3 regions of the Desertibacillus haloalkaliphilus genome follow, and region 3 is predicted to be linked to each of the others. Evidence: riboswitches for the same ligand, from Rfam matches in the RefSeq annotation. Region 3 holds a riboswitch; each other region holds the start of a gene.

Region 1 (3,283 bases), on a different contig from region 3:
AGTTCATCGCTATGATTCACGACAAGCTCGTACAGTTTCTTTAAGTAACTCGCCCGTTCATTTGCCGTTTTTTTCGACCAACCTTTAAATGCTTCATTGGCAGCTGCGATTGCTTGCTTTGTTTCACTTTTGCCACCATTCGGTACAGATCCGATGACCTCTCCAGTCGCTGGGTTCGTTACTTTGATACGGTCTAAATCCGCTCCAATCCATTCCCCATTGCAATACATATTTTTATCAATCAATGTCCTCCATCCCTTCTTTTAAAAATTGATAGCCATAAGATCAAGTTCAATTAATGTTTTTCAATGGCTACACTCGCTGCGTGCTTGCTAGCGAAAAACACTCCTAACAAGCTTTTAAAAAGCTGCAGCGATTCCGCTCATTGCTTCAATGTCTGTTCAAACGAGAAAACATCCTTTTTGAACAGACTCTATAAGAAACTATTCCCGACTCTCGTCCCGAATTCCTCTTCATAGTGTCAATGAAACTACAAAATTGAGTATCACTTGAACACCAAAGTAGTTAACACTTAAAAAACGTTATTAACTGAGTTATGTAGTTAATTTGGACTATTAACCCTCTCTGTTTTATGTGTCTTTTTTACTAAAAATTAGTTGATTTATTTTGAAGATTCACTTAAAATAAAGACAGTTCACAACCTGACGCTTCTTGTCGGATAAAGAGATGTGAACATCCCCCGTATACAGCCTCCATATGTTTACATACTCCCCTTTACTAACGCTGTATACATTCAAGTTGCATGTTCGATTAGAAGTTAGAAGAGTTTTATCCCTCCTGCAACTACAATGACTAATCCTGTAACTTGTTGAAGCGGTTCATTTGTAACGGACGAAACTTAGATAGGTCAGATACTCCCTGTTTATGACTACATAATGAACCTACTAGCCAAATCCAATACAACTGAGTCGTTTTTTTGTTGTAAAAAAGTAAAAAAAATAGACCACATTGGGTCAATGTTTGTCTGCTATGATTCCATTTGCTCCCCGTGGATACTTTCCCCATTTCCATTACGCCCTAACCGCTTCTATTAATCATGGTTAACTACGATAAACGTCCTACGATCATTGAATTTGATCGTAGGACGTTTATCAATTTTATCTGCCGACTATAATTGTTGTTTTACATTTTCTAGGCGTTCAACTGCCGTTTCATACTTCATATCAATATGGGTGACGAGATTAAATATCATATGTTGGCTTGAGTCACTTCTCATATAATAAAACACGGTTGGCTTTTCATGCTTAAGAACCGCCATTAATTCTGCGGTAGGTAGTGTCACTTTTTTCGGTTTAATCCGCAAAAAATAGACGACGAAATTTTTGAATTTTGGCACTGAGGTACGATTATCTGGAAGATCGTTAATTAACGTTTCAAATTTATCTAATGCATGTTTTAACTCTAAGTCTGATTGGTTCAATTCTCTCGACTCCTTCTATTGCTATCTTACTTTCACTAAAGGAGTTGTCGTTTCTGCTTGGCAGCTGGCTAACATTGGCTTCACTCGCCTTTAGTTCCTTTAGCTTTGCGTCCTTACCTTTCAATAAGTTTGCCTTTTTCGGTTATTGTAGAATTATATCGAAAGTTGTCGGATGAGTAAATATCTATTCTTATAAAATAAAAAAAGGATAGGGGGGGCTGATATAAGCTCCTCCCTATCCTTCCCGAGTTACTCTTCTACTATTTCTTTTTATCAAAAAACACACCATCAGCGGTCGGTCCATCGTACGGATTTTCATATTTCATGCCGGTTTTCTTTTTCTGTTTCAATCCGTTGATATCGGTCTGAATTTGCTGTTTCAGCTGCGCAAGTCTCGTATTAATGCGCTTATTCAACTTGATAATTTCAGCCCCAAGCTTTTTCTCCGCTTCTGTGTAATCACCAGGTAACTCCTTCATTAGCTCTTCACGCTTATCGAGAAAGTCATCGACCTTTTCGATATAAGACTCGCGCGCCTCTTCATCAGGGAACGGTTGCTGCAAGTGATCATAAAATTGCTTGGAAACGATGTAGAGCTTCTTGACGGCAGACACTACGCTTGCTCCCCAGCACCGTGACGGTTTTGACGATCGATTTTAATGACTTCTTTCCACGTATCACGGAATTGCTCAACAAAAGTTTCAGCCTGCGAAAGCGCCTCAAGGTCATTTTTCACATTCGCTTCAACGAGTTGATTTAAAATGAAGTCATACATCCGCAGCATATTTTGAGCGACTTCTGTATCGGTTTTTAACGTAATCATCAACTCACGAATGATGTTTTGTGCTTTTGTTAAATTCGTGTTACGCGCTTCAATGTCATTTTCGTTGATCGCTGTTTTCGCTTGGCGAATAAACTTCAAACAACCATTATAAAGCTTCAACGTCAACTCCCCAGGCGAAACGGTGTTCATCGCTTTTTGCTGATAACTTGCGTATGGGTTTGCATTTGCTTGCTTCGTCGTGCTTGCCGTTTGCCCAACTTGGGTTTGTTGTTGTGCTGCTGGGCGCGTTGCTTGTTGCGACGATGTTGCGCTCGTTTGTGGTGTTGCTGTCGGTTGCTGCGGTCTTGCTACCGGCTGTGCCTGACTTGTGGCACCATCTTTTTTTGGGGCATTGGGTTTCATTTGCTTCCGATATGCCTCATACGGATTATTCATTGCCAATTGTGACACCCTTTCTATAAAACGATTTATCTATCGAATGACCTCTACGATCTATTATAGAGCTTGTTTAAAAAGTGTTTGCAATGGCTCCACTCATTGCCTCAAGTCTGTTCAAACGGGGGGAAAACACCCCTTTTTGAACAGACTCTTATAATGAAAACTTTTATTGTTACATGTAACATTCGTGTGAAACGAGCCTACCACATACCGTTCCCCATAAACGAGAACAGCTGATCCGCTTGTGCATTGGCACGTTGCATCGCTCGTTCCATCGCCGTAAATTGATTCCAATAACGCTCTTCGATTTGTTGTAAGCGTCGCTCGAAGTTGGAAATGCGGTCTTCTACTGAATTAATTTCACGTCCAATGGTAAACTGGTGATTGCCTCGACTATCATTCCCTGCTCGACTCTCTACGCTTCTAATTGTACTCGAAATGGTAGACCGTAAGCGACGTGCAATTCCTTTTTCACTATTTTCATTACCATTTGCCATGAACAGTTGATAGACCGAGTCAGGATCTTCTTCAAGAGCTGAACGTAATTTATTTTCATCAATTTCTAACATACCATTTTGACGGTAATCACTAGATGGGGAGATACCAATCTTCGATAAAAG
Region 2 (3,283 bases), on a different contig from region 3:
TTTTATCCCCACTTTTAAATTTTAAATTTATCTACCGACTTTCTTAAATGTTGAGCTAACTGATTCGTTTCATTTGCGACCGATGCAACAGACTCCATTGATGACTTTGTATCATCGGACGATGTTGATGTTTCTTGGGCATTAACAGAAGTATTTTCTATACCAGTTGCTAGGCTATCAATGAGTTCAACGATTTTTTCAGAAGAAGCAATTTCTTCACTTGCAACTTCCGAAATACTTTCGATATCATTCACAGTTTTCCTTACCGCTTGAAGTATTTCTTCTAATGAATCCCCACATTCACCTACAATTGAAGTACCTCGATCAACTTGTGATTTACTATCTTTAATTGCTCGAACTGCATCATCTGTACTGTTAGAAATTTGTGAAATCAAGTCCGCAACTTTTGTTGCCCCTTTACTAGACTGTTCAGCTAACTTCTGCACTTCGTCAGCAACAACGGCAAAGCCTTTCCCTGCTTCCCCAGCGCGAGCTGCTTCAATAGAAGCATTAAGTGATAGTAAGTTCGTTTGTTGCGAAATATTAGTTATCATCTCTGTAATCGTTTTAATCTCTTTTGTGAATTCATTTAATGTTTCAATAAACTGCTCAGTTTCATCGGTTGATATTTTGATATTTTCCATACATTCAACAGCTTCTCGAACAGTCTCTTTACCACGTTCTGCTGTTTTATAAGTAATCTTAGAATTATCAGCAGAGGAAAATGATTTTTCTTTAGCAATTTGAATCAATGATGACAGCTCTAGTAATGTTTCTGATACTTCCAACATTGTCGCATTTCCTTTTTCAGCATCCTTTGCCACGACCTGAGCATTTCCAGAAATACTATGTATTGCATTGGTAATCTCATCACTCGAAGCAGCCATATGGTCTGAGGAGGCGGCGAGAGTTCTAGACGAACTTTCAACTTCACCCACGAGTCCTCTTAAATTTTCTACCATTTGATTTAAACTTTCTGTTAGCCTTCCAACTTCATCTTTAGATTGAACAGCTAATGGTTCGCCAGTCAAATTCCCATTAGCAACATCCTCTAAACGTGTTGCAGCCGAGGAGATAGGTCTAACAATCATGTTCGAAATAATTAACGCTGCCGTTACAGCAATAAGAATCGCGGCCCCTGAAATAGCAATAAATATCCACTGTAACAGTTGTCCACTATCGATTAACTCTTTTTCAAGCTCTACAATTTTAGCATCTTGCAAATCAAATATTTCTTGCCAGGCTTCAATAGCTTCAATAGCATAAATCGTGCAGAACTCTTCCATAATATCGATAGTTTCTTCAAATGATGGTCTTTTAAATGTATGCGAGTATTGATCTGGGTTCCCGTTTCCATAAACCCCGTCGTGATCATCAAAGGTAGGAACGACTTCATCTGTTATTAACGTTCTCCACCTTGCCGTTCTTTCATCGGCAGTTGCAATCGCATCGGCATATTCAGGATCATTTCCTAAGGTTTCTATTAACATTTCTTGAGTAGCAATTGAATACTCTGTCAGTTCCTCAAATTCCTCAACCAGTGTAGGATCTCCATATAAAATATATCCACGTGCTGTTACAACACGGTATGTAACGTTATGTTTCATTTCTTCGGCTGCTTTTAATAACTCATATTCCTCTTCTACCATTTGTCTAACATCATCGGTATAGTTCGACATCCCAACATAGCCGAATATTGCCATAATCAATACAGTTAAAAGTACTAAACCAAAACCACCTAAGATTTTCAACTTTAGACTTTTCATACCTATCACTCCTTTCAATGAATTCCTTAAAACTCGATCACTAAAACTTACATCTTACAGTTCATTTATTATCTACTTACCACCATGCTGGCATCGATTTTTTCTATATAATTCCGAAAGGCGCAAGACACCCGCTTATCGGCGACCAGCACTGCAGGGCTGGCAAGCAGAAGCGTTTCTTTGCTTCTTCTTGACTGACCGAAGTGACCTCGGGCCGATGGCGCCTGAGCTAGACACATAAAAAAGCCCACCAAAAGAAAGGTGGACGGGTAAAGATTTATTTATACAAAAGATTACTTCACGATCATGACAAAGTCCCTCTAAAAGAAAGATAGCTGTTAAAGTAACTCGACTATAGCCATAACGATCACGTAATGAATGTAATAATAATCCTCTTACTTGCATTCCAATTCTTTCGGTAACCCGGCGACCATAGTAAGCAACTTTAGGCCCGTGGCTTTGCGCCCCTAACTTTCGCTAGGTTTGCCATTATCGATGACATTAAATAACCGGTTGAATAAATGTAAGGGAACATAGATCTACTTTGCGATCGACCCGATTTTCATATACATACTACATTAGTACTACTCCCTAATAATAATACTATTTCGACAAAAAGGGAAGTTATTTTCGTAGATAAAAATATGGAACCGGACGAACCTATAACCTCATAAAATAACAGCGATACTCTACGAACTTCTTGAATTTTTATTGTGCTTAGGGAGTGGTACGATGGGAGTTATTAACGGTAAGGATTATATCAACCGCTTAAATCAGCTAAATCCCGAAATTTGGTTAGATGGAGAACGCGTAAAAGGAAAGATCTCTGAACACCCCGCCTTTAGTGGATTGCTTCATACAAAAGCATCCCTTTATGACCTCCAAACGAAAACCAACATAAAAGACGAGATGACCTTTTTATCACCAAAAACGAATGACCCTATTGGACTTTCTTTCTTACAACCAAAATCGAAGGAAGATCTACTGAAAAGGCGTAAAATGATGGAACATTGGGCAAGACATACAGGCGGTATGATGGGAAGATCCCCCGACTATATGAATACAGTGCTTATGAGCTTTGCCTCGTCAACGCCTCTTTTAGAAAGTCGAGAGAATTGCTTCCCGGAAAACATCCTTTCCCTTTATGAATTAGCTAGAGAAGAGGACCTTTCATTCACACATACATTCATTACTCCACAAGTTAATCGTTCCCAGGCCTATATTGAATCTTCTCAAGAACCAACCTCCGCCAAAGTCGTTGACAAAAATAACGACGGATTAATCATTAAAGGGGCACGTCTCCTCGCTACACAAGGGGGCTTAACTGATGAAGTGCTTGTTTTTAGTGCACCAAAGCTATTCTTTGAGGCAGATGAAGCATTTGCCTTTTCCATTCCTTCGAATACAAAAGGTTTAAAATTTATATGTAGAGAATCTTTCGTTGGTGGCGATTCTTCTTTTAACCATCCACTCAGTTCTAAATATGAGGAAATGGATACAATCCTTGTCTTTGATCA
Region 3 (3,283 bases):
GATGCAAACGAGCCGAGCCCAAGGCATGCACACACTTGAAATGGCGATCAAGCAACTTCGTGACCAAAAGCGGATTTCAGCTGACATTGCTACACAATATTTAGGCGACGGTGAAGTGTAAGATGCCAACGTACAAATACATTGGAAAGAACCGTCGTGGTCAACGGAAGAAAGGCACCATAGAAAGCCGCTCTAAAAATCAGGCTGTCCAAATGTTAAGGGAAATGAACCTGATGCCAATTGAGATCGTTGAAACGCAGCCAAGCATATGGAAGCAAGACATCACGATCGGAAATCCCGTCAAAAGCCAGGACTTCGTCATTTACTGCCGCCAGTTCGCGACGTTAATACGAGCGGGGATTACGATTATTGATGCGACGAGAATCTTAGCGAAGCAAACAGAAAGTAAAGCATTAAAAAAAGTCCTTCAGCAAATGGACGAAGATTTACAAAAAGGTACAGCGATCTCTGCTGCGGTGGAAAAGCATCGCAAAGTCTTCCCATCAATGTTTGTGAACATGATGAAGGCTGGTGAAGCGAGTGGGAATTTGGATGAAACGCTCGACCGGCTAGCCACTTATTTTGAAAAGCAATTCCAACTCAAAAAGAAAATTCAATCAGCGATGAGCTATCCAATTGCGATCGGGCTAGTGACGGTCGGGGTTGTGATGTTTTTATTAGCTTCTGTCGTACCAACGTTTGTTGATATGTTTGCCCAATTCGACGCCCAGCTGCCTGCAATTACAGTCTTCGTCCTAGACGCAAGTGACTTCGTCCAAGCGTATTGGTGGCTGTTGATTTTAGTAATCGCCCTAATTGTTATAGGCATCATTCTTTTACAAAAACGAGATGAACGTGTCAGTTATTGGATCGGCTATATCAGTTTAAAAACTCCGCTGTTCGGGAAACTATTACAGAAAGCGGCTGTCGCAAGAATGACGCGTACGCTCTCATCATTGTTTGCAAGCTCGGTACCGATCCTGCAAGCATTAACGATCGTTGAAAAGGTCGTCGATCATCCGGTGCTTGGAAAGGTGATTTTTGAAGCGAGAGATAGCCTTGAAAAGGGGAATTCATTAGCACAGCCACTTGAAGATAGCTGGGTCTTTCCACCACTCGTATCACAAATGGTGCAAATCGGTGAAGAGACGGGATCCTTAGATTTAATGCTCGCAAAAGTGGCGGACTTTTATGAAGATGAGGTAGAACGAAGTGTCGATTCTCTAAAATCGTTAATCGAACCATTAATGATTGTGTTATTAGCCGGCATCGTCGGGACAATCGTCTTAGCGATTATGTTACCAATGTTTGAAATTTTTAACGCTTTTTAAAAAATAGCTATACAATTGGTCTATTCTATGGTATAAAATTCTAGGTAGGAAACAAAGTAGTCGTGTTTTCCTAGGTAAAAACGACGATGATAAAAAGGGACGCAAAGAACGGTTATCTTCATTTGGGCACTTGGATAACCCGGAGCGATTAGTGCAACCGACCAATTTTGTTTTGCGATGCAATATAAAATTGGTCTTTTTTATAGAACGTTGTAATGATTTTAGAAAACAAAGGAGAGAGAAGAATGATCAAACGAATGAAATTATTAAAGGATCAACGCGGTCTAACGTTGATCGAACTGTTAGCCGTTGTTGTTATTTTAGGAATCATCGCAGCGATTGCTGTGCCGGCGATTGGGAATATAATTGGGGATACGGATGATCGTGCAACCGCCTCTGATGCGTTAAATATTATCTCAGGTGCTAAGCTATATGCAGCTAGTAGTGCTGAGGCAAATAGGGATTGTGCTGATAACGACGGTTGTGATAATGATGAACTTACACGTTATATTGATGGTGTAGACTTGGATGATGTAGGGATTACTGTTGCTCGTACGGAAGCTGATTGGACGATTGATGGGCATGATGTAGCTGATTTAGATGAAATAAATGATGTTGACGGTCTTGTTACTGAACAAGAAATTATCGATTATCTAGAAGGTCTGGAAGAATAGGCAAACAGAAAGTTAAAGACGTTACAAAAATAGAGTGGGAACCTAATAAACTAGTTTCCACTCTATTTTTAAATAAGGACTGATCTCATGGAAACGATCCTTTATATTTATATATTCATCCTCGGCCTTGTCCTTGGCTCTTTTTACAATGTTGTCGGTATTCGTGTTGCTGATGGCGAATCAATTGTCAAGCCGCGCTCGCATTGTCCGCGCTGTCAGCGTACCTTATCAGCATCTGAGTTGATTCCGGTGCTATCGTATCTATTTCAGCGAGGAACGTGTAAAGGCTGCGGGACGAAGGTGTCTATCAAGTATCCGTTATTTGAAGGGCTAACGGCGTGTTTGTTTTTAGTCGCAGCCGTGCTCGTTGGCTGGACGAGTGAGTTATTAATTGCACTCCTTCTCATTTCGTTACTGGTCATCATTACGATTTCTGACTTACATAAGATGCTTATACCAAATAAAATTTTATTGTTTTTCTTTATCGTTTTCATTCCAATCACTGTGCTTATTCCACATGAGCCATGGTGGGACGGGATTGTTGGTTTTTTTGTAGGTGGCGGACTTCTCTATTTGATTGCCATCGTCAGCCGTGGTGGTATGGGGGGCGGGGATGTTAAGCTTTTTGCTGTGCTCGGGTTCATACTCGGGACGCGTGACGTGCTGTTAACATTGTTTGCTGCAACGTTTATCGGTGCTGTTGTTGGGGGAATAATGATGATGACAGGAAAAGTGAAGCGTAAAAATCCCATCCCTTTTGGTCCTTTTATTGCGATCGGTGCGCTTGTCATTTATTTCTTCGGGGAAAGCCTTTGGCATTGGTATGTACAATTTCTCTAATTGTTTTTGACAGCAGTGCTCTACCACTAGAAGGTCATATCGTTTATACTGAAATAAGATTATTACCATGTAACAAAAGGCCTAGGTGCTTATCCTAGGCTTTTCCGTTTTAGGGACCCAGACGGGCTTCCTGAACAGAGAGGATAAGCTGATTCGAGGGTTTGACGACAAAGGAGAGACCGTAGCAATGTTTACGTTTAAAGCGAATAAAAAAACGATTAGTCTAACGATCAACGATTACGTCGTTCGAATGGTTGAAAATAAAAATCATACACTGCCTGGCGTCGTGCGTACGCGTGAACGAGAGTTACCGGCGGGAATCGTCGAAAATGGGAAGGTTGTTGACGAGCTAGCCTTTGTCGGTATGATCGAGAGTTGTGTCCGCGATTGGGGCATTAAAAACAGACCAGTGCAGTTTTTTGTTCCAGATTCAACTGT

Evidence for each region. Region 3 has a riboswitch for cyclic di-GMP ahead of KH400_RS00415 (type II secretion system protein). Riboswitches for the same ligand answer to the same signal wherever they lie in the genome.
Region 1: linked by a shared signal. The riboswitch ahead of KH400_RS18975 (hypothetical protein) and the one ahead of KH400_RS00415 (type II secretion system protein) in region 3 are both predicted to bind cyclic di-GMP.
Region 2: linked by a shared signal. The riboswitch ahead of KH400_RS07425 (methyl-accepting chemotaxis protein) and the one ahead of KH400_RS00415 (type II secretion system protein) in region 3 are both predicted to bind cyclic di-GMP.

Annotation. Positions count from the first base shown of each region.
Region 1 is NZ_JAHPIV010000020.1:49,936-53,218, forward strand. It holds gene KH400_RS18970 (NAD-dependent succinate-semialdehyde dehydrogenase) at 1-242, opposite strand, end outside; gene KH400_RS18975 (hypothetical protein) at 1,130-1,441, opposite strand; cyclic di-GMP riboswitch class I at 1,498-1,585, opposite strand; gene fliT (flagellar protein FliT) at 1,702-2,055, opposite strand; partial or broken gene fliS (flagellar export chaperone FliS) at 2,055-2,444, opposite strand; gene fliD (flagellar filament capping protein FliD) at 2,864-3,283, opposite strand, start outside.
Region 2 is NZ_JAHPIV010000005.1:188,637-191,919, reverse strand. It holds gene KH400_RS07425 (methyl-accepting chemotaxis protein) at 15-1,766, opposite strand; cyclic di-GMP riboswitch class I at 2,181-2,264, opposite strand; gene hpaB (4-hydroxyphenylacetate 3-monooxygenase, oxygenase component) at 2,499-3,283, shown strand, end outside.
Region 3 is NZ_JAHPIV010000001.1:81,458-84,740, reverse strand. It holds gene KH400_RS00425 (type IV pilus twitching motility protein PilT) at 1-121, shown strand, start outside; gene KH400_RS00420 (type II secretion system F family protein) at 123-1,331, shown strand; cyclic di-GMP riboswitch class II at 1,420-1,503, shown strand; gene KH400_RS00415 (type II secretion system protein) at 1,577-2,005, shown strand; gene KH400_RS00410 (prepilin peptidase) at 2,093-2,845, shown strand; gene pilM (type IV pilus biogenesis protein PilM) at 3,033-3,283, shown strand, end outside.